DNA from 4 places in the Serratia sp. Nf2 genome. Region 2 is predicted to be linked to each of the others. Evidence: predicted binding sites of a transcription regulator. Region 2 holds the regulator's gene; each other region holds the start of a gene.

The links. The regulator CRP, encoded in region 2, controls carbon source genes, mostly activating them, when cyclic AMP is high. The targets are predictions, from matches to a motif close to ATGTGANNNNNNTCACAT.
Region 1: C9411_RS00065 (YjcB family protein) is a predicted target of CRP. The motif match lies at 2,937-2,954, and genes of this name have one in related genera.
Region 3: C9411_RS17925 (YfcZ/YiiS family protein) is a predicted target of CRP. The motif match lies at 2,020-2,037, and genes of this name have one in related genera.
Region 4: C9411_RS16915 (PTS mannitol transporter subunit IICBA) is a predicted target of CRP. The motif match lies at 2,838-2,855, and genes of this name have one in related genera.

Annotation. Positions count from the first base shown of each region.
Region 1 is NZ_PYTW01000001.1:7,419-12,189, forward strand. It holds gene C9411_RS00050 (nuclear transport factor 2 family protein) at 1-469, shown strand, start outside; gene C9411_RS00055 (multidrug efflux MFS transporter) at 641-1,840, opposite strand; gene C9411_RS00060 (MarR family winged helix-turn-helix transcriptional regulator) at 2,092-2,541, shown strand; gene C9411_RS00065 (YjcB family protein) at 2,579-2,860, opposite strand; gene mrdA (penicillin-binding protein 2) at 3,155-4,771, shown strand, end outside.
Region 2 is NZ_PYTW01000012.1:21,942-26,712, forward strand. It holds gene C9411_RS22440 (hydrolase) at 1-421, shown strand, start outside; gene C9411_RS22445 (YheU family protein) at 418-651, shown strand; gene C9411_RS22450 (phosphoribulokinase) at 803-1,672, shown strand; gene C9411_RS22455 (OsmC family protein) at 1,711-2,118, opposite strand; gene crp (cAMP-activated global transcriptional regulator CRP) at 2,501-3,133, shown strand; gene C9411_RS22465 (YccS/YhfK family putative transporter) at 3,184-4,771, shown strand, end outside.
Region 3 is NZ_PYTW01000008.1:114,890-119,660, forward strand. It holds gene mlaA (phospholipid-binding lipoprotein MlaA) at 1-327, shown strand, start outside; gene fadL (long-chain fatty acid transporter FadL) at 445-1,767, opposite strand; gene C9411_RS17925 (YfcZ/YiiS family protein) at 2,173-2,469, shown strand; gene fadI (acetyl-CoA C-acyltransferase FadI) at 2,666-3,976, shown strand; gene fadJ (fatty acid oxidation complex subunit alpha FadJ) at 3,976-4,771, shown strand, end outside.
Region 4 is NZ_PYTW01000007.1:217,587-222,357, reverse strand. It holds gene glyS (glycine--tRNA ligase subunit beta) at 1-1,450, shown strand, start outside; gene C9411_RS16920 (DUF3053 domain-containing protein) at 1,771-2,490, shown strand; gene C9411_RS16915 (PTS mannitol transporter subunit IICBA) at 3,031-4,771, shown strand, end outside.

The sequences.
Region 1 (4,771 bases), on a different contig from region 2:
TGCGATCGTCGGCGGCTTGCTGGCGAGTTACCCGGCGCTGTCAACGGATCAGGCGGCGTCTTACAAATCGACCGGCAAAGGCGGTTATCATCATGCCCAGCAGAAGCTGAAGGTGGTGGAAGATCTGTACGCGGGCTTCTTCAACCGCCACGACATCGGCGTGGCGCAGAAGCTGATTGTGGAAAACTACAAGCAGCATAACCCGTTCGTCGGCGACGGCATCAAGCCGTTCCTGGATTTCTTCAGCCAGACCTTTAAAGACAATCCGCAGTACAGCGCCAAAATATACCGCAGCGCGGTCAACGGCGATCTGGTCTACGTTCACGTCAAATATCAAAATAACCCGCAGGATCGCGGCACCGCCAGCGTGGATATTTATCGGGTGAACGATCAGGGGAAAATCACCGAGCATTGGGACGTCAATCAGGATGTGCCGGAAAAATCGGCCAACGACAATACCATGTTCTGATCCGCAAGGGCCGCTGCGGCGGCCCTCAACACGCCCGCAACACTTTATTTACTTACATAAATATTAAATGACCGCCGCGTCGAGTAGGCTACGGCCGCCTTTGGCAGTGGTGGCACGGTTGATGGGCGTCATTGTCCCACCACTGCTTGAGGCGTTTCCCCGCATTTTCCGTTATCCCGCGCGTTGATTCTCCACTTTTTTGAACTGATGGCGCAGCTGCAGCGCATTGCAAAGCACCAACACCGCCGTCACGGCGAACACCCAGCGGAACCCCATCATCGCCGAAATGCCCGAACCCAGCAGCGGGCCAACCACGTTGCCCAAGTACATAAAGGATTGGTTATACCCGAAGATGCGCCCGGTCACCTGATCGGAGGAATACTTCAGCAGCAGCGCCTGCACCGCCGGCATCAGTGCGCCGTCGGCGAAGCCAAGCAGGAAGCGCAGAATGCCCAGCTGCAGCGGCGTATTGACCCAGGCCATCACGGCGAACAGGCCGGTGGTGAACAGCAGCGCGGCGATCAGGATGCGTGCGGTGCCGATGCGATCGCCGAGCCGCCCGAGGCGCGGTGCCGAGATCAGCGCCGCAATGCCGGGCACGGCGGCGATCATGCCGCTGACAAAGGCGATATTGCTGACGTCGCCGGACAGCTCGCGGATGAACAGCGTCAGGATCGGGCTGATGGACGAGTTGGCCAGCTGGATCATCAGGGTACAAACGAACAGGGTGACGATCAGTGTTGGATAGGGCAGCGAACGGAACACCGCCTTGCCGCTCAGCTGATCCGCTTTTTTCACCGTGATGCGCCGTTCTTTAATCAGGAACAGCGTCACCAGGAAGCTGACGAACATCAGCCCGGCGGTGACGAAAAACACCACCCGCAGCCCCAGATGATCGGCCATCAGCCCGCCCAAGAGCGGCCCAGCGATCACGCCGGAGATCTGCCCGGTAGAGAGCGTGCCCAGCGCCCAGCCGCTTTTATCGCGCGGCGCCTGCGAGGCGACCAGCGCCATGGCGTTGGGAATATAGCCGGATGTCAGCCCCATCAGCGCGCGCAGCGCGAACAGCTGCCAGACGTTGGTGGCCAGCCCCTGCAGCGCGATGACGATCGCCATGCCCAGCGAGGCGCGCAGCAGCATCAGCTTACGACCTTTGCGGTCGGCCAGGCTGCCCCACAGCGGTGAGACTACCGCCGAGACCAAAAAGGTGCCGCTGAACACCAGCCCGGACCACAGGCTGAGGGATTGCGGATCGCTGACGCCGAGCTGTTCGACGTACAGCGGTAGAAAAGGGAGGATTTGGCTCATCGCCAGCCCGGTGAAGAAACACCCGAGCCAGACCGAGATCAGATTGACTTTCCACGCTTCCATCGGCTTACCGTACCACGTTGAATAAGGAGGGATTTGCTAAGCAAAATAATAATAACACTGCAAATTAATCGGCGAGGGGCAAATGCGTGAGCAAACGTAACCCTGCCGATGCAGTGTCTTTTTTGCTATATATTAATAGCTATATTATCATAGGTAACTAGGTTAAGCCAGAGCGGCGCGGTAGCCAGGAAGGGCACCGCGCGATCCGGCGGTGTGAAAGCAGGGATAAACTGAACGCTAGATTGACGCCAATGAAAAAAGATCACCCTGAAGACGTGACGCTGCTGCGCACGCAGTTAATGTCGCTGGTGCGCCGTATGCGGCGCGAGTCGCGCAGCGACGAAAAATCCTGGGCCCAGCTGATGCTGTTGGGGGCTATCGATCGCCACGGCGGCGAGGCGACGCCGTCGCTGCTGGCGGAATCGGAGCGCATGCGCTCCTCTAACCTGGCGGCCGCGTTGCGTGAGCTGGAGGCCGATGGGCTGCTGGTGCGCACGCCGGATGCCGAAGACAAACGCCGGGTGCGGGTGCGCCTGACGCCCGCCGGGCTGGGCCTGCTGCAGCAAAGCCGCAGCCGGCGCGAGGCTTGGCTGCTGGCGGCGATGGAGAGCTGCCTAAGTGAGCGCGAGCAGGCGCTGTTGATTGAGGCGGGCGCGTTGATGGCGCGGCTGGCGGCGGCGCCGTCAACGGAAACGGAATAATCGACGGGGCGGCCGGTATGGCCGCCCTGCGGCGAGGTTACGGCATAGGCCAATCGACTGGCATGGTGCTGACCACGTCCACGTAGCGATCCCAGGCCGTAGACCAGAATTGGGTGAAGGCTTCCAGGGTCAGGTGGATGCCCATCAGGCCCATCACGAACCAGCAGGCGGTAAACAGGCCCAGGCTGCTGAACATGAATGCCATGCCGTTGCGGCTGGTATTACGGCAAACGACGTTTAACTGGCTGGCGAAGAACATCATCACGGCGCTCAGCAACTCCCAGCGCATCATGACTAAACCGGTGGCAATGGTACTCATCGAACTCGATCCTATGTAACAAAAAGCCGCATCCGGCAGGGCGCCGACAGGGAAATGCGGGGGAATATCGGGAATAGTGTGATTAAGATCACATTGTAGCATTGGGGCGAACGGCGGCTCAATGGGGATTGCGGTGAAAAAATCGCCGACGGTAACATTCCAATATGCTGAAACAGTTATGCTATTTCATTAGCAACCTTTTCATGGGGCGGTGCGCCCGATAACGCTATGCTTGCCGGCTTTTCAGTCCCCTGATTTTGCGGGGAAATGTGACGCAAAAGGTAACGGCACCGCATGGCCCTGTTAAAAGAAAAGATTCGCGACCACTCTGCGGAAGAAAGGCTATTTATCCGCCGGGCAGGCGTGGCGCTGGCGCTGGTGGTGGTTTGTTTTGGCGCGCTGATCGTCAACCTCTATCGGTTGCAAATCCGCCAGCACGGCTTTTACCAGACGCGCTCCAATCAGAACGACATCAAGATGCTGCCGATCGCCCCCAGCCGCGGGCTGATCTTCGATCGCAATGGCATTCCGCTGGTGCGAAACGTGACACTGTATCGTATTGAGATCACGCCCAGCAAAATCTCCGACATGGCGGCGCTGCTACAGGCGCTGACGCCAATCGTCGACCTGACGCCGGAAGACATCAGCGCGTTTCGCGACGACATGCACCACAACAGCCGCTACAAGCCGGTAACGCTGAAAACCGGGCTGAGCGACACCGAGGTGGCGCGCTTTGCCGTCAATCAATACCGTTTCGACGGGGTAACAATCGATACCTATCAACAGCGTGAATATCCTTACGGCGCCCAGTTGGCGCACGTGCTGGGCTATGTGTCGAAGATCAACGACAGCGATCTCAAGCGCCTGGACAAGGCGGGGCTGAGCGAGAACTACGCCGCCGACCGCAACATCGGCAAACAGGGGATCGAGGCCTATTACGAGTCCGAACTGCACGGCACCACCGGCTATCAGGAGGTGGAGGTGGATAACCACGGGCGCGTGATCCGCCTCCTGAAGGAGCAGCCGCCGAAGGCCGGCAAAAACATCTACCTGACGCTGGATCTGCCGTTGCAGCAGTACATCGAATCGGTGCTGAAGGGGCAGCGTGCCGCGGTAGTGGTCGAAGATCCGCGCGACGGCGGCATCCTGGCGATGGTCTCCAGCCCCAGCTACGATCCCAATCCTTTCGTCAAAGGCATCGGCTATCAGGCCTATAAGGCGCTGCTGACCAACCCGGATTTGCCGCTGATCAACCGCGTCACTCAGGGCTTGTACCCGCCGGCGTCGACGGTGAAGCCCTACATGGCCGTTTCGGCGCTGTTCGCCGGCGTGATCACGCCCACCACCACCTTTTTCGGCGCGCCGACCTGGACGCTGCCCGGCACCGAGCGCCGCTACCGCGACTGGCTGAAAACCGGCCACGGCATGCTCAACGTCACCAAAGCGATCGAGGAGTCCGCCGACACCTTCTTTTATCAGGTGGCATATGAAATGGGCATCGATCGTATCCACCACTGGCTGAGCCAGTTCGGCTACGGCCAGTCCACCGGCATCGATCTGAACGAAGAGTACCGCGGCGTACTGCCGAGCCGCGACTGGAAGCTGAAGGTACACAAAAAGGGCTGGTATCAGGGGGATACGGTTTCGGTAGGCATCGGCCAGGGGTATTGGGTGGCGACGCCGATCCAGATGGTAAAAGCGCTGACCACGCTGATCAACAACGGCCAGGTGAAAACGCCGCACCTGCTGTATTCGCTGCAGCAGGGCAACCGGGTGACGCGCTACCAGCCGCCAGCGCAAGCGGCGCAGATCGGCGATCCCCACTCGCCTTACTGGGGCATCGTACGCAACGGCATGTACGGCATGGCCAACTTGCCGAACGGCACAGGTTACAAACTGTTCCACACCGCG
Region 2 (4,771 bases):
GCGCTACCTGCTGGGGCAGCTGAAACAAAACGCCACCCGTAAGCTGTTGCACTACCCGGACACTCTGCCGCTCAAGCTGTCACAGCTGAACGGCTTGCGACGCATCCGCGAATTCGACGACGCCATCACCTCACGCATTCACGGCTTCAGCGACGCTATCGACTATTATCGCCGCTGCAGCGCCCTGCCGCTGTTGCCGGCTGTCCAGACGCCGCTGCTGATCATCCATGCGAAGGACGATCCCTTCATGACCCATGAGGTGATCCCCGACGTCGCCGGCCTGCCGCGCAATATTGAATATCAGTTGACCGAGTTCGGCGGCCACGTCGGCTTTGTCGGCGGCACGCTGAAAAAACCGCACATGTGGCTGGAGCATCGCATTCCGGCCTGGCTTTCCCCTTATCTGGACATCCCGACGTGATCATTCCCTGGCAAGAACTGGCAACCGACACCCTGAACAGCCTGATCGAATCCTTTGTGCTGCGCGAAGGCACCGATTACGGCGAGCACGAACGCTCGCTGGAACAGAAGGTGGAGGACGTGCGCCGCCAGCTGAAAAACGGCGAAGTGGTGCTGGTGTGGTCGGAACTGCACGAGAGCGTCAACATCATGCCGCGCGGCCAGTTCCGCGCCGGGCAGGAAGAAATTTAGTGGCGATCGGTTCTATGACTGACGGAAAAAATCAGGTAACAATGGGGCATTGCAAACCAGCGCGCGCCATTTTTTCCTGACATAGAGAGCGTCAACAAGAGCCACAATAATCCCCTGACCCCGGCGCATTCAACACGGAGTGACAACCACCATGTCTGCCAAACATCCCGTTATCGCGGTGACCGGTTCCAGCGGCGCCGGTACCACCACCACCAGCGTGGCGTTCCGCAAAATATTCCAACAGCTCAACATTCGCGCCGCCGAGTTGGAGGGTGACAGCTTCCACCGCTACACCCGGCCGGAAATGGACGCGGCGATCCGCAAGGCGCGCGATCTGGGCAGACACATCAGCTATTTCGGCCCCGAGGCCAACGACTTCGGCCTGCTGCAGCAGAGCTTTATCGACTACGGCAAGAACGGCACCGGCCGTTCGCGCAAGTATCTGCACACCTACGACGAAGCGGTGCCCTACAATCAGGTGCCGGGTACCTTCACCCCGTGGGAACCGCTGCCGGCGCCGACCGACGTGCTGTTTTACGAGGGGCTGCACGGCGGCGTGGTCACCGAGCACCACGACGTGGCAAACCACGTCGATCTGCTGGTCGGCGTGGTACCGATCGTCAACCTGGAGTGGATCCAGAAACTGATCCGCGATACCGGCGAGCGCGGTCACTCTCGCGAAGCGGTGATGGACTCGGTGGTGCGTTCGATGGAAGATTACATCAACTACATCACGCCGCAGTTCTCGCGCACCCACATCAACTTCCAGCGCGTGCCGACGGTGGACACCTCCAACCCGTTCGCCGCCAAGGCGATTCCCTCACTGGACGAAAGCTTCGTCGTGATCCACTTCCGCGGGCTGGATCAAATTGACTTCCCCTATTTGCTGGCGATGCTGCAGGGCTCGTTTATCTCGCACATCAATACGTTAGTGGTGCCGGGTGGCAAGATGGGGCTGGCGATGGAACTGATCATGGCGCCGCTGGTGCAGCGGCTGCTGGAAGGCAAGAAGATCGAATAAACGCGTTGAGCGCGGCGCCGGGCCGCGCTCCGTCTCGATTACGCCGGGTGGCGGATCTCGAAACTGTGGGTCACCGTGGCGGCCTTGTTAAGCATCAACGCCACCGAGCAGTATTTCTCTGCCGACAGGTTCACCGCACGCTCGACGATCTTGTCGGTCAGGTCCTGGCCGGTAACGATGAAATGCAGGTTGATATGGGTGAACAACCGCGGGGCTTCTTCACGGCGCTCGGAGGTCAGCTTCACCTCACAGTCGCGCACGTCGTTGCGCCCTTTTTGCAGGATGGACACCACGTCGATCGCGCTGCAGCCGCCCACCGACATCAGCACCATCTCCATCGGGCTGGGCGCTTTATCGCCGGCGTTGCCATCCATCAGCACCTGGTGGCCGGAGGCCGATTCACCCAAAAACGTTAACCCTTCCACCCATTTAACTCTTGCCTGCATTCTGGTCACTCCGGTTAATTTCTTAAAATCAGGGTACGCTTTCGCATAGAAACAGGCAACGTAACCTGATGCTAATCATGCTGAAGCGAGACAACACGAGACACCCGCCTTACTCTGTGCTACAAACAGAGCCGCAATAAATCTTTCCGGGACACTGAATTTCAGGGAAACGCCCAGAGAAAGGCTCCTTTACCGGTATGTTAACAGAATGTAGCTTGCAGCGCTTACGGCAAGTTAATATGCTAGAGCGACAGCGTATTTTTATGACACGCCTCAAAACTTGCCGGTAGCCCTCGCTCATGACTGCGGCTACAGGCGGGTTTTACAGGGAACTCTGACCCCTGTGACACAAGGCAGCGATAACAACAGAGGATAACAGCGAATGGTTCTCGGCAAACCGCAAACAGACCCTACTCTCGAATGGTTCCTGTCTCATTGCCATATCCACAAATATCCATCGAAGAGTACGCTGATTCACCAAGGTGAAAAGGCCGAAACGCTTTACTACATCGTGAAAGGCTCCGTCGCGGTGCTGATCAAGGATGAAGAAGGTAAAGAGATGATCCTGTCCTACCTCAACCAGGGGGATTTCATCGGCGAGCTCGGATTGTTCGAAGAAGGCCAGGAGCGCAGCGCCTGGGTTCGCGCGAAAACCGCCTGTGAAGTGGCCGAAATTTCCTACAAGAAATTCCGTCAGCTGATCCAGGTGAACCCGGACATCCTGATGCGTCTGTCCGCCCAAATGGCAAGCCGCCTGCAGGTCACTTCCGAAAAAGTGGGCAACCTCGCCTTCCTGGACGTGACCGGCCGCATCGCGCAAACCCTGCTGAATCTGGCGAAGCAACCCGACGCCATGACTCACCCGGACGGCATGCAGATCAAGATCACCCGTCAGGAGATCGGCCAGATCGTCGGCTGCTCGCGTGAAACCGTTGGCCGTATTCTGAAAATGCTGGAAGATCAAAACCTGATTTCCGCCCACGGCAAAACCATTGTCGTCTACGGCACCCGTTAATCCCTGAAGAAACGGCGCAATCTGCGCCGTTTTTTTGTCTGCTTTCTGCCATGTGGCGCCGCCTGATCTACCACCCGGAAATCAACTACGCACTGCGACAAACGCTGGTGTTGTGCCTGCCGGTGCTGTTCGGCCTGCTGATAGGCCAGCTACAGCTCGGCCTGATGTTCTCTCTGGTGCCCGCCTGCTGCAATATCGCCGGTCTGGACACACCGCATAAGCGCTTCTTTAAACGTCTGATCGTCGGCGGTTCGCTGTTCGCCTTCAGCAGCGTGCTGCTGCAACAGGCCATGTTGTGGCACGTGCCGCTGCCGGCGCTGATGCTGGGCCTGGCACTGCTGCTCGGCGTCACCGGTGAAATCAGCCCGCTGCACGCCCGGCTGTTGCCGGCGGCGCTGGTGGCCGCCATCTTCGCCCTCAGCACGGCCGGTACGGTGCCTCTCTGGCAGGCGCCGCTGCTGTACGCCATCGGCACCGCCTGGTACGGCTTATTCACTTGGTTCTGGTTCAAGCTGTGGAAAGAGCAGCCGATGCGCGAGACGCTCAGCCAGCTCTACCTGGAACTGGCGGACTATTTCGAAGCCAAATACTCGCTGCTGACCCAGCATATTGATCCGCAAACCGCGCTGCCGCCGCTGCTGGTGCGCCAGCAAAAGGTGATGGATCTGATCAGCCTTTTGTACCAACAGCTTAATTTCCTGCCGCACGCCAACAACCTCGAGCAAAAGCGCCTGCAGCGCGCCTTTCAGGTGGCGATGGATCTGCAGGAGCACATCACCGTCAGCCTGCATCTGCCGGAAGAGGTGCAAAAGCTGGTGGAGCAGAGCCAGGCCGAAGCGATCATTCGCCGCAATGCTCAGGTGATCGCCGGCCGGCTGCGCGTGGTGGCGCACGATATTCTCTACCATCAACATTCGAAGCGCTTCTCCATGACCCACGAGCTGGCGGCGCTGGAAAAAATGGCGGCGCAGCATCCCGATAACCCGGTCGGCCAGTTTTGTTATTACCACTTCAGCCGCATCGCCCGCCTGCTGCGTACCCAGCATCCGTTGTACCGCCGCGATCTGATGCCCGGCCAACACCGCCTGCCGTTTTGGCCGGCGCTGGCCAGCTACCTGTCGTTCAAATCCACCGCCCTGCGCAACGCCGCACGGCTGGGCGTGACGCTGGCGATCGGCAGCAGTCTGGGCGCGGTGTTTAACCTGCCGAAGCCTTACTGGATCCTGCTCACCATCATGCTGGTAAGCCAAAACGGGTATAACGCCACCCGGGTGCGCATTCAGCACCGTGCGCTGGGCACGATTGCCGGGCTATTGCTGGCGGCCGGGCTGCTGCAGCTGCAGTTGCCGGAAGGCGAAACGCTGAGCATCATGTTGGTGATCACGCTGCTGGCCTACCTGGTTTCGCGCAAGAACTACGGGCTGTCGGTGATTGGCTTTACGGTCACGGCGGTTTACACCCTGCAGCTGCTGGCGCTGAACGGCTCGCATTTTCTGGTGCCGCGCCTGATCGATACGCTGATCGGCTGCGTGCTGGCGTTCGGCGGCACCATTTGGCTGTGGCCGCAGTGGCAAAGCGGGCTGCTGCGCAAGAATGCCCATCAGGCGCTGGAGAACGATCAAGCCGCGCTGCGGCTGA
Region 3 (4,771 bases), on a different contig from region 2:
TACGGCCCGTACGTGATGCTGCCGGGCTACGGCAGCTTCACGCTGCGTGACGAAGGCGGCGATTTTGCGGATACGCTGTATCCGATGCTGAGCTACCTGACCTTCTGGATGTCGGCGGGCAAATGGGTGGTCGAGGGTATCGAAACCCGTGCCCAGCTGCTGGATTCCGACGGCCTGCTGCGCAACTCCTCCGATCCTTATATCATGGTGCGCGAGGCTTACTTCCAGCGCCACGATTTCATCGCCAACGGCGGCTCGCTCAAGCCGGAAGAGAATCCGAACGCCAAGGCGATCCAGGGCGAGCTGGACGAGATCGACTCGCAGTAATCACGGGCGTTACGCCAATGAAAACCCGCCGTCAGGCGGGTTTTTTTTATGTCGGCGGCAAGCGACGGGCAAAAAAAAGCGCCCCACGGGGCGCTTTGGCTTCTTTCTCAAGCGAGATTAGAAGCGGTAGTTGAAGTTGGCGCCGTACAGCCAGGCTTTACCTTCAGAGTTAAAGGTGTAAGGGCCTTCTTTGATGGTGACTTTCTGGCCGTGCATGTAGGAAATGCCGACGTCAACCGACGCGTCTTTGTTGAACGCGTAAGAGGTACCTGCGCTGATCCAGAAGCGATCCTGATCCGGAATGGAGATGGAACGGTTCTGTGCCGGCACCGGGCTGTCATCGAAGGCGACACCGCCGCGGAAGGTCCAGTTGTCGTCGTAGAAGTAGGTGGTACCCAGCGCGATGCGGTAAGCGTCTTTGAAGCCTTCATGCTTTTCGAACAGCGTCTGGCCGTTGTTGCCGGTAGCTCTCAGCTCCTGGAACTGGCTCCAGCTGGTGTACGCCAGGCTGTAGTGGATGGCCCACTGCGGCGCAACTTTGTTGTAGCCGGACAGTTCCCACATCTCTGGCAGGTTCAGATCCAGAGAGCCGGGGATGGTGCTGCCGTTGGTGCCCAAAGGCAGGCCGAGGGAACCCAGAATTGGGTTATAGGCCGATGGCAGGCTGCTTTTGTAATCGCCGTCAAACTTGATTTTGACTTCGGAGCGATAGGTGAAACCGTAGCGGTTATTTTCGTCCACTTCGTACAGGATGCCGGCGTTCCAGCCGTAACCCCATTTATCGCCTTTCAGATGCGAAATTTGGGTATCAGCCGGGATCTGTGATACCGGGCCGGCTAGCTGCGGCGGTAATTGGCCAGAACCTGCGATCAGCTTCGGCAATTCACCGGCGTAGCGTTCCAGTTTGGCTTTGGCGTACACCGCATCGAAGCCCAGACCGAAGCTGAAGTGTTGGTTCAGACGGTAGGCGCCGCTCAGGTTGAGGTTAACGGTAGTCAGATCGGTCTTGCCGCCGTAAGCGCCGGCGGTATAGCCGTCGTTGAATTCGGTCGCCAGACCGTAGTTGCTGGTGACCGAGCCGCCTACGGCGAACTGATCGTTAATCGGGTGAACATAATGCAGGTTCGGCACCCAGGCGACAGGGGCGATATTTTTTGAGTCCAGGCTGGCACCGGAAGGCGATTTACCGGTGATGTCAACGTCTGGGTCGATGAAGACTGCGCCGATGGAGAGTTCCGGGCGGGTATACATCATCAACAATGCCGGGTTGCGGCTCGCCGAGGCCGCCGTATCCGCCATGGCGCCTTCGCCAGAATACGAACGTCCTAAACCAGCTGATGAGAACTCATTCAGCTGGAATCCTGCGGCAGACACGTTTGAAGAAATAATTGCCACTGCAGCTGCGAGAGCTGATTTAGTCAATAGGTTTTTCTGGCTCATGACCAAAACCTCATTATGTGTTTATTATTTAAACTATTGTTACACGAGGTAACAAGGAGCGCGGGATTGTAGGGTCCGTTATCGTTCAGACAAATCAGACCAGTGGCTGAAGTATAGGTCTGACCTGTGAAAATGTTGCAAGTTTGTTTTTGAAATATTTACAATCTGATATCAAAAAAGAGATCTGCTTAACAAAAAGCCAGCGGTAAATAACAAAATTCTTACCATTCCTTAGCAGACGCTCATTTTTATTTGTGATTTCCATCACTTAAAACACCCAGTAAAAGTAAGTGCTAGTGATTGACGGCGTGGAAGCGTAAAATAACCGCAGAATTTTGTGGCTTTGTGCCGGTGAGTAAAACGGCAATTTGGGCTGATAACCGAGGCCCTTGAGGAGAACCAATCATGTCAGATGCAATTAATAAATGCAGCGCCCAGGAAACCGCCGCGTGTTGCTGTGTGGATGTCGGCACCGTGATGGATAACACCGATTGCACCGCGTCCTACAGCCAGGTGTTCAGCAATCAACAAGATGCGGAGGCGATGCTGGCCGCACTGAGCGAAAAGGCGCGCGCGGTAGAATCCGACCCTTGTGACATCAGCAGTAGCATTAAACCGGTTGACGGCGGCGTGCAGTTGGAGGCCGATTTCACCTTCGCCTGCCAGGCGGAAACCCTGATCTTCCAGCTCGGCCTGCGTTAATCCTCGCTTTACCCCCCGGTGCCGCCTGCTGCGCGCCGGGGATTGCTTTCCCCACCCCCCCCCGATAGAAAGTGCGCCTGCTCGCAGTTTTGATCTCTGCCGGTTTGCCAAATGTAACCGTTTGGTTAACAATGACCTCATCAGGTCAGACCTCTTTCTGCCCATTGCGCTGACGTTATTTTCTTCAGGAGCATTTATGAGTAAGGCACTGCCTTTGGTGACCCGTCATGGTGACCGCATTGCGATTGTGGATGGACTGCGTACCCCCTTTGCCAAACAGGCGACTGCCTATCACGGCATTCCGGCGGTGGATTTAGGGAAAACGGCGGTGAGTGAGCTGTTGGCGCGCAGCGGCATCGATCCGCAGCTTATCGAACAGCTGGTGTTCGGCCAGGTGGTGCAAATGCCCGAAGCACCGAACATCGCGCGTGAAATCGTGCTCGGTACTGGCATGAGCGTCCATACCGACGCCTACAGCGTGTCGCGCGCCTGCGCCACCAGCTTCCAGGCGATTGCCAACGTGGCGGAGAGCATCATGGCCGGCAGCATCAGTATCGGCATTGCCGGCGGGGCGGACTCTTCTTCCGTCTTGCCGATCGGCGTCAGCAAAGCGTTGGCGCGCACGTTGGTGGACGTCAACAAGGCGCGCACGCTGTCGCAGCGTCTCAAGCTGTTCAGCCGGCTGAAATTCCGCGATCTGATGCCGGTGCCGCCGGCGGTGGCGGAGTATTCCACCGGCCTGCGCATGGGCGATACCGCCGAGCAGATGGCGAAGAGCCACGGCATCACCCGCGAGGCGCAGGATGCGCTGGCGCACCGTTCCCACGAGCTGGCGGCCAAGGCCTGGCAGCAGGGGTGGCTGCGCGATGAGGTGATGACCGCCTATGTGCCGCCTTACCGCGCGCAGCTTTCTGAAGACAACAACATCCGTAAAGATTCCAGCCTGGCCTCCTACGCCAAGCTGAAACCGGCGTTCGATCGCAAGCATGGCAGCGTCACCGCGGCCAACAGCACGCCGCTGACCGACGGTGCGGCGGCGGTATTGATGATGAGCGAATCGCGCGCCAAAGAACTGGGGTTGCAGCCGCTGGGCTATTTGCGCAGCTTCGCTTTCGCCGCTATTGACGTGTGGGAGGACATGCTGCTGGGGCCTTCCTACGCCACGCCGCTGGCGCTGGATCGCGCCGGCATCGGTCTGGCCGATCTGACGCTCATCGACATGCATGAAGCTTTCGCCGCGCAAACGCTGGCCAACCTGAAGATGTTCGCCAGCGAAGAGTTCGCCCGCGAGAAGCTTGGCCGCAGCCAGGCGATCGGCGAGGTGGACATGGACAAATTCAACGTCTTGGGCGGTTCCATCGCCTATGGCCATCCGTTCGCCGCCACCGGCGCGCGCATGATCACCCAGACGCTGCGTGAGCTGAAACGCCGCGGCGGCGGGCTGGGCCTGACCACCGCCTGCGCCGCCGGCGGATTAGGGGCCGCGATGATCGTGGAGGTGGAATGATGAGCTTTGAAAACGCATTGCATGAACAGCGCGCCAAACCGTCGGCCTTTCAGCTGACGATTCGCCCCGACAACATCGGCGTGATCACCATCGATGTGCCGGGCGATAAGGTCAATACGCTCAAGGCCGAGTTCGTCGAACAGGTGAACGATGTGCTGATCCGGGCGCAGCAGCATACCGCGCTGGAAGGGCTGGTGATCGTTTCCGGCAAGCCGGACTCGTTTATCGCCGGCGCCGACATCACTATGATTGCCGCCTGCACCAGCGCCAAAGAGGCGGAAACGCTGGCCAAGAAAGGGCAGAGCACGCTGGCGCAGATCGCCGCCTTCCCGGTGCCGGTGGTGGCTGCCATTCACGGCGCCTGCCTGGGCGGCGGCCTGGAATTGGCGCTGGCCTGCCACGGCCGCGTCTGTTCATTGGATGACAAAACCGCACTCGGTCTGCCGGAAGTGCAGCTGGGCCTGCTGCCGGGCTCCGGCGGTACGCAGCGCTTGCCGCGCCTGATCGGCGCCGCCAAGGCGCTGGACATGATCCTGACCGGCAAGCACATTCGCGCCCGCCAGGCGCTGCGCATGGGGCTGGTGGACGACGCCGTGCCGCAGTCGATCCTGTTGCAGACCGCCATCGAGCGGGTGAAACAAGGCTGGAAGCATCAGCGCGAGCTGCCGTGGCAGGATCGCCTGCTCAACGGCCCGCTGGGCAGAAGTCTGCTGTTCAGCATCGTGCGCAAGAAAACGTTGGCGAAAACCCACGGCAACTACCCGGCGGCGGAGCGCATCATTCAGGTGGTGCGCA
Region 4 (4,771 bases), on a different contig from region 2:
GATCCTGCTGGAGCGCGGCAAAGTAGTCGCCGACTATGAAGCGCGTAAGGCCCTTATCAAACGCGATGCCGAACTGGCGGCGCAGAAGATTGGCGGCAAGGCCGATCTGAGTGAAAGCCTGTTGGAAGAAGTGGCTTCGCTGGTGGAATGGCCGGTGGTGCTGACCGCCAAATTCGAAGAGAAATTCCTGGCGGTGCCGGCGGAAGCGCTGGTGTACACCATGAAGGGCGACCAGAAGTATTTCCCGGTGTACGACGCCGCGGGCAAACTGCTGCCGAACTTTATCTTCGTGGCCAACATCGAGTCGAAAGACCCGCAGCAGATCATCTCCGGTAATGAGAAGGTGGTGCGCCCACGTCTGGCTGACGCCGAGTTCTTCTTCAACACCGACCGCAAGAAACGCCTGGAAGACAATCTGCCGCGCCTGGAAACCGTGCTGTTCCAACAGCAGCTGGGCACCCTGCGCGACAAGACCGATCGTATTCAGGCGCTGGCGGGCTGGGTTGCCGGCCAGATCGGCGCCGACGTCAACCACGCCACCCGCGCGGGCCTGCTGTCGAAGTGCGACCTGATGACCAACATGGTGTTCGAATTCACCGACACCCAGGGCGTGATGGGCATGCACTACGCGCGCCACGACGGTGAGGCGGAAGACGTCGCCGTTGCGCTGAACGAGCAGTATCAGCCGCGCTACGCCGGCGATGCGCTGCCGCAGTCGCTGGTGGCCTGTTCCCTCGCGATCGCCGACAAGATGGACACCCTGGCCGGCATCTTCGGCATCGGTCAGCATCCGAAAGGCGATAAAGACCCGTTCGCGCTGCGCCGCGCCGCGCTGGGCGTATTGCGCATCATCGTCGAGAAAAACCTGCCGCTGGATCTGCAGACCCTGACCGAAGAGGCCGTGCGCCTGTACGGCAGCAAGCTGACCAACGCCAAGGTGGTCGACGAGGTGGTGGAATTCATGCTGGGCCGCTTCCGCGCCTGGTATCAGGAAGAAGGCCACGCGGTCGATACCATTCAGGCGGTGCTGGCGCGCCGTCCGACCAAGCCGGCCGACTTCGACGCGCGCGTCAAGGCGGTGTCTCACTTCCGTACGCTGGAAGCGGCGGCGGCGCTGGCTGCGGCCAACAAACGCGTCTCCAACATTCTGGCCAAGTCAACCGAAACGCTGAACGACAGCGTGCGCGCCTCGGTGCTGAAGGACGCAGCGGAAATTCAGCTGGCGACTCACCTGGTGGTGCTACGCGACAAGCTGCAGCCGTACTTCGCGGCGGGCAACTACCAGGAAGCGCTGGTGGAGCTGGCTGCGCTGCGCGAGCCGGTGGATGCGTTCTTCGATAACGTAATGGTGATGGCGGACGATGCGGAAGTGCGCGTGAACCGTCTGACGCTGCTGAGCAAGCTGCGCGAACTGTTCCTGCAGGTGGCGGATATCTCCGTGCTGCAGTAAGCGATTAACCGCTGTGAAAAGGCGCCTGCGGGCGCCTTTTTTTATTTCCGTTTCCTGGGTGCGAAGGCAAGGTCGCCTGGCGACTTGGGGGGCGACTTGGGGGGCGACTTGGGGAAATTGAAGCGTCCGGTCGCCGACGGCAATGAACCTCAGTGCGTTTTGCGCACGATTTTCAACCGCATCCGGCCGGGGCAATGCTCATCGCAAGCGGAATCGCGTATCGGAACGCCGCCAGTTGATCTATTCTTATAGGCGCACGGAGTGCGGAAAAAGGGGCGGAGTCCAATGAAAAAGCAGGTTTATAACAGGAGTTATGTCACATGGCGGTAGGGATCCAGAGCAGAGGTTTCGCGCGTTGGTTGGCACCGGTATTGGCATTGTTGGTGGTCATGCAATTGACCGCCTGCGGCGATAAAGAGCCGGAACAGCGCAAAGCATTTATCGATTACTTACAGAATACCGTGATGCGCAGCGGGGCGAACATCCCCACGCTGAGCGAAGATCAGAAGCAGAAGTTCGGCAACTATGCCGGTGACTACGCGATTTTGGTCGGTTTTTCTCAGCAGCTGTCCAAATCGGTCGGCGCCAGCCTGACCCCGGCGCTGGATCAGATTAATCAGATCCGCACCGCGCAGGACTACCTGAACAAACGCGACGCGCTGCAGCAATCGGTTGGGGCGTTGAACCTGCTGGGCCAGCAGATCCAGTCCGCCAAATCGCAGGCGGATACTGCCCACGCGGCGCTGAAGCAGCCCGACGATCTGAAAGCGGTGTACAACCAGGCCTACGACAAGATCGTTACCGCACCGGCCAACGCCTTGATGCCGGCGATCCCGACCACTGCCAGCTTCGTGCAGGATCTGGTGCAGGTCGGCGATTTCCTGCAGAGCCAGGGCAATCAGGTCAGCTTCAACAACAACGGCGTGCAGTTCCGCACCGCGCAGCAGGTGGCGCAGTACAACACCATGATGTCGAATCTGGTGGCCAAACAGCAGAACCTGGTAAACGCGCAGAAAACCATTCAAAGCGTGACGCAATAACGCCTCCACGCACGCAGCAGGCCGGCATTGCCGGCCTGTTTTATTTCCCCTCAGCGTTTCCAATAGCTTGCTGGTTTATTGCTCAGGCTTCTGTACTACACTTCAATTAATCCATTCATTCGGCAATGTAGTTTTCTTTCATTCATCACTTCGCTAGTTCCCGGCGGGATGAGTGCTCACAGGGAAGATCAAACAGAGCGCCGCGATCGGGCGCTGCAGCCAAAAATAAATTGTGATGTTTATCACAATTTAAAAATAAACCACCAAGTTAAAATTGTGATGTTTGTCACGTTATTGTGGGTTTTGAGGCGGTTTTTTTCTCACTGTGCTTTTTTTACACGCCATAAATGTGATCTTAATCACTATAAAGGGTGGTTTGTTGGGGTGTTGTGTGTGATTTGTATCACAAAAAATTCGTGAAGTTCGCGTGACAAAAACAGCGTGATAGAGTCCGTTTCGCATACAGCGGCAACACGGCTGGATCGTCACAACAATAATCACGCGCTCTATTGTCAGCGCGTAACAATAGGGGTGTGTTTTATGTTTTCACCAGACATCAAGGTTAAAGTGCAAAACTTTGGCCGCTTCCTGAGCAACATGGTGATGCCCAACATCGGCGCCTTTATCGCCTGGGGGATTATCACCGCGCTATTCATTCCAACCGGCTGGCTACCGAATGAAACCTTAGCCAAGCTGGTCGGCCCGATGATCACCTACCTGCTGCCGCTGCTGATCGGTTATACCGGTGGGCGGCTGGTGGGCGGCGATCGCGGCGGCGTGGTCGGCGCCATTACCACCATGGGCGTCATCGTCGGCGCCGACATGCCGATGTTCCTCGGCGCGATGATCGCCGGCCCGTTGGGCGGCTGGGCTATCAAGCACTTTGACCGCTGGGTAGACGGCAAGATCAAAAGCGGCTTTGAAATGCTGGTGAACAACTTCTCCGCCGGCATCATCGGCATGCTGCTGGCGATCCTGGCCTTCCTCGGCATCGGGCCGCTGGTGGAGGTGCTCTCCAAGCTGCTGGCGGCGGGCGTACACGTCATGGTGACGAACAACCTGCTGCCACTGGCGTCCATCTTCGTTGAGCCGGCGAAAATCCTGTTCCTGAACAACGCCATCAACCACGGCATCTTCTCGCCGCTGGGTATCCAGCAGGCCACGGAAGCCGGCAAGTCGGTGTTCTTCCTGATCGAAGCCAACCCAGGCCCGGGCATGGGCGTGCTGATGGCCTACATGTTCTTTGGCCGCGGCAGCGCCAAGCAATCCGCCGGCGGTGCGGCAATCATTCACTTCCTGGGCGGCATCCACGAAATCTACTTCCCTTACGTGCTGATGAATCCACGCCTGCTGCTGGCGGTGATCCTGGGCGGCATGACCGGCGTCTTCACCCTGACGATGCTGAACGGCGGCCTGGTTTCTCCGGCTTCTCCGGGTTCGATCCTGGCGGTGCTGGCGATGACGCCGAAAGGCGCCTACTTCGCCAACATTGCGGCGGTGTGCGCAGCCTTTGCCGTCTCCTTCGTGGTGTCCGCTTTCCTGCTGAAAACCTCCAAGGTGAAAGAGGATGACGATCTGGAAGCCGCAACCCGTCGCATGCAAGAGATGAAATCGCAGTCCAAAGGCGGCGCAGCGGCGCCGGCATCGGTCGATGGCGATCTGAGCACCGTGCGCAAAATCATCGTCGCCTGTGACGCGGGCATGGGCTCCAGCGCCATGGGCGCGGGGGTGCTGCGCAAGAAAGTGGCCGACGCCGGGCTGAAGAACATCTCGGTGACCAACAGCGCCATCAACAGCCTGCCGGACGACGTGGATCTGGTGATCACCCACCGCGATCTGACCGAGCGCGCGATGCGCCACGCGCCGCAGGCCCAGCACATCTCGCTGACCAACTTCCTCGACAGCAAGCTGTACAGCGATCTGGTCGACCGTTTGCTGGCGGCCAACAAAACCAGCGACAACCAACAGAAGGTGCTGGGCGCGCTGGACGACAGTTTCGAAGCCTGTGAGCCTAACCTGTTCAAGCTGAGTGAGAGCAACGTGTTCCTCAACCTGCAGGCCAGCGACAAAGAGCAGGCGATCCGCTTCGCCGGCGAGCAGCTGGTGAAAGGCGGCTACGTCGAGGCGGAATACGTGCCGGCGATGCTGGAGCGCGAGAAACTCACCTCCACCTACCTGGGCGAGTCTATCGCCGTGCCGCACGGCACTATCGAGGCCAAAGACCGGGTGCTGCGCACCGGCGTGGTGTTCTGCCAGTACCCGCAGGGCGTGCGCTTCGGCG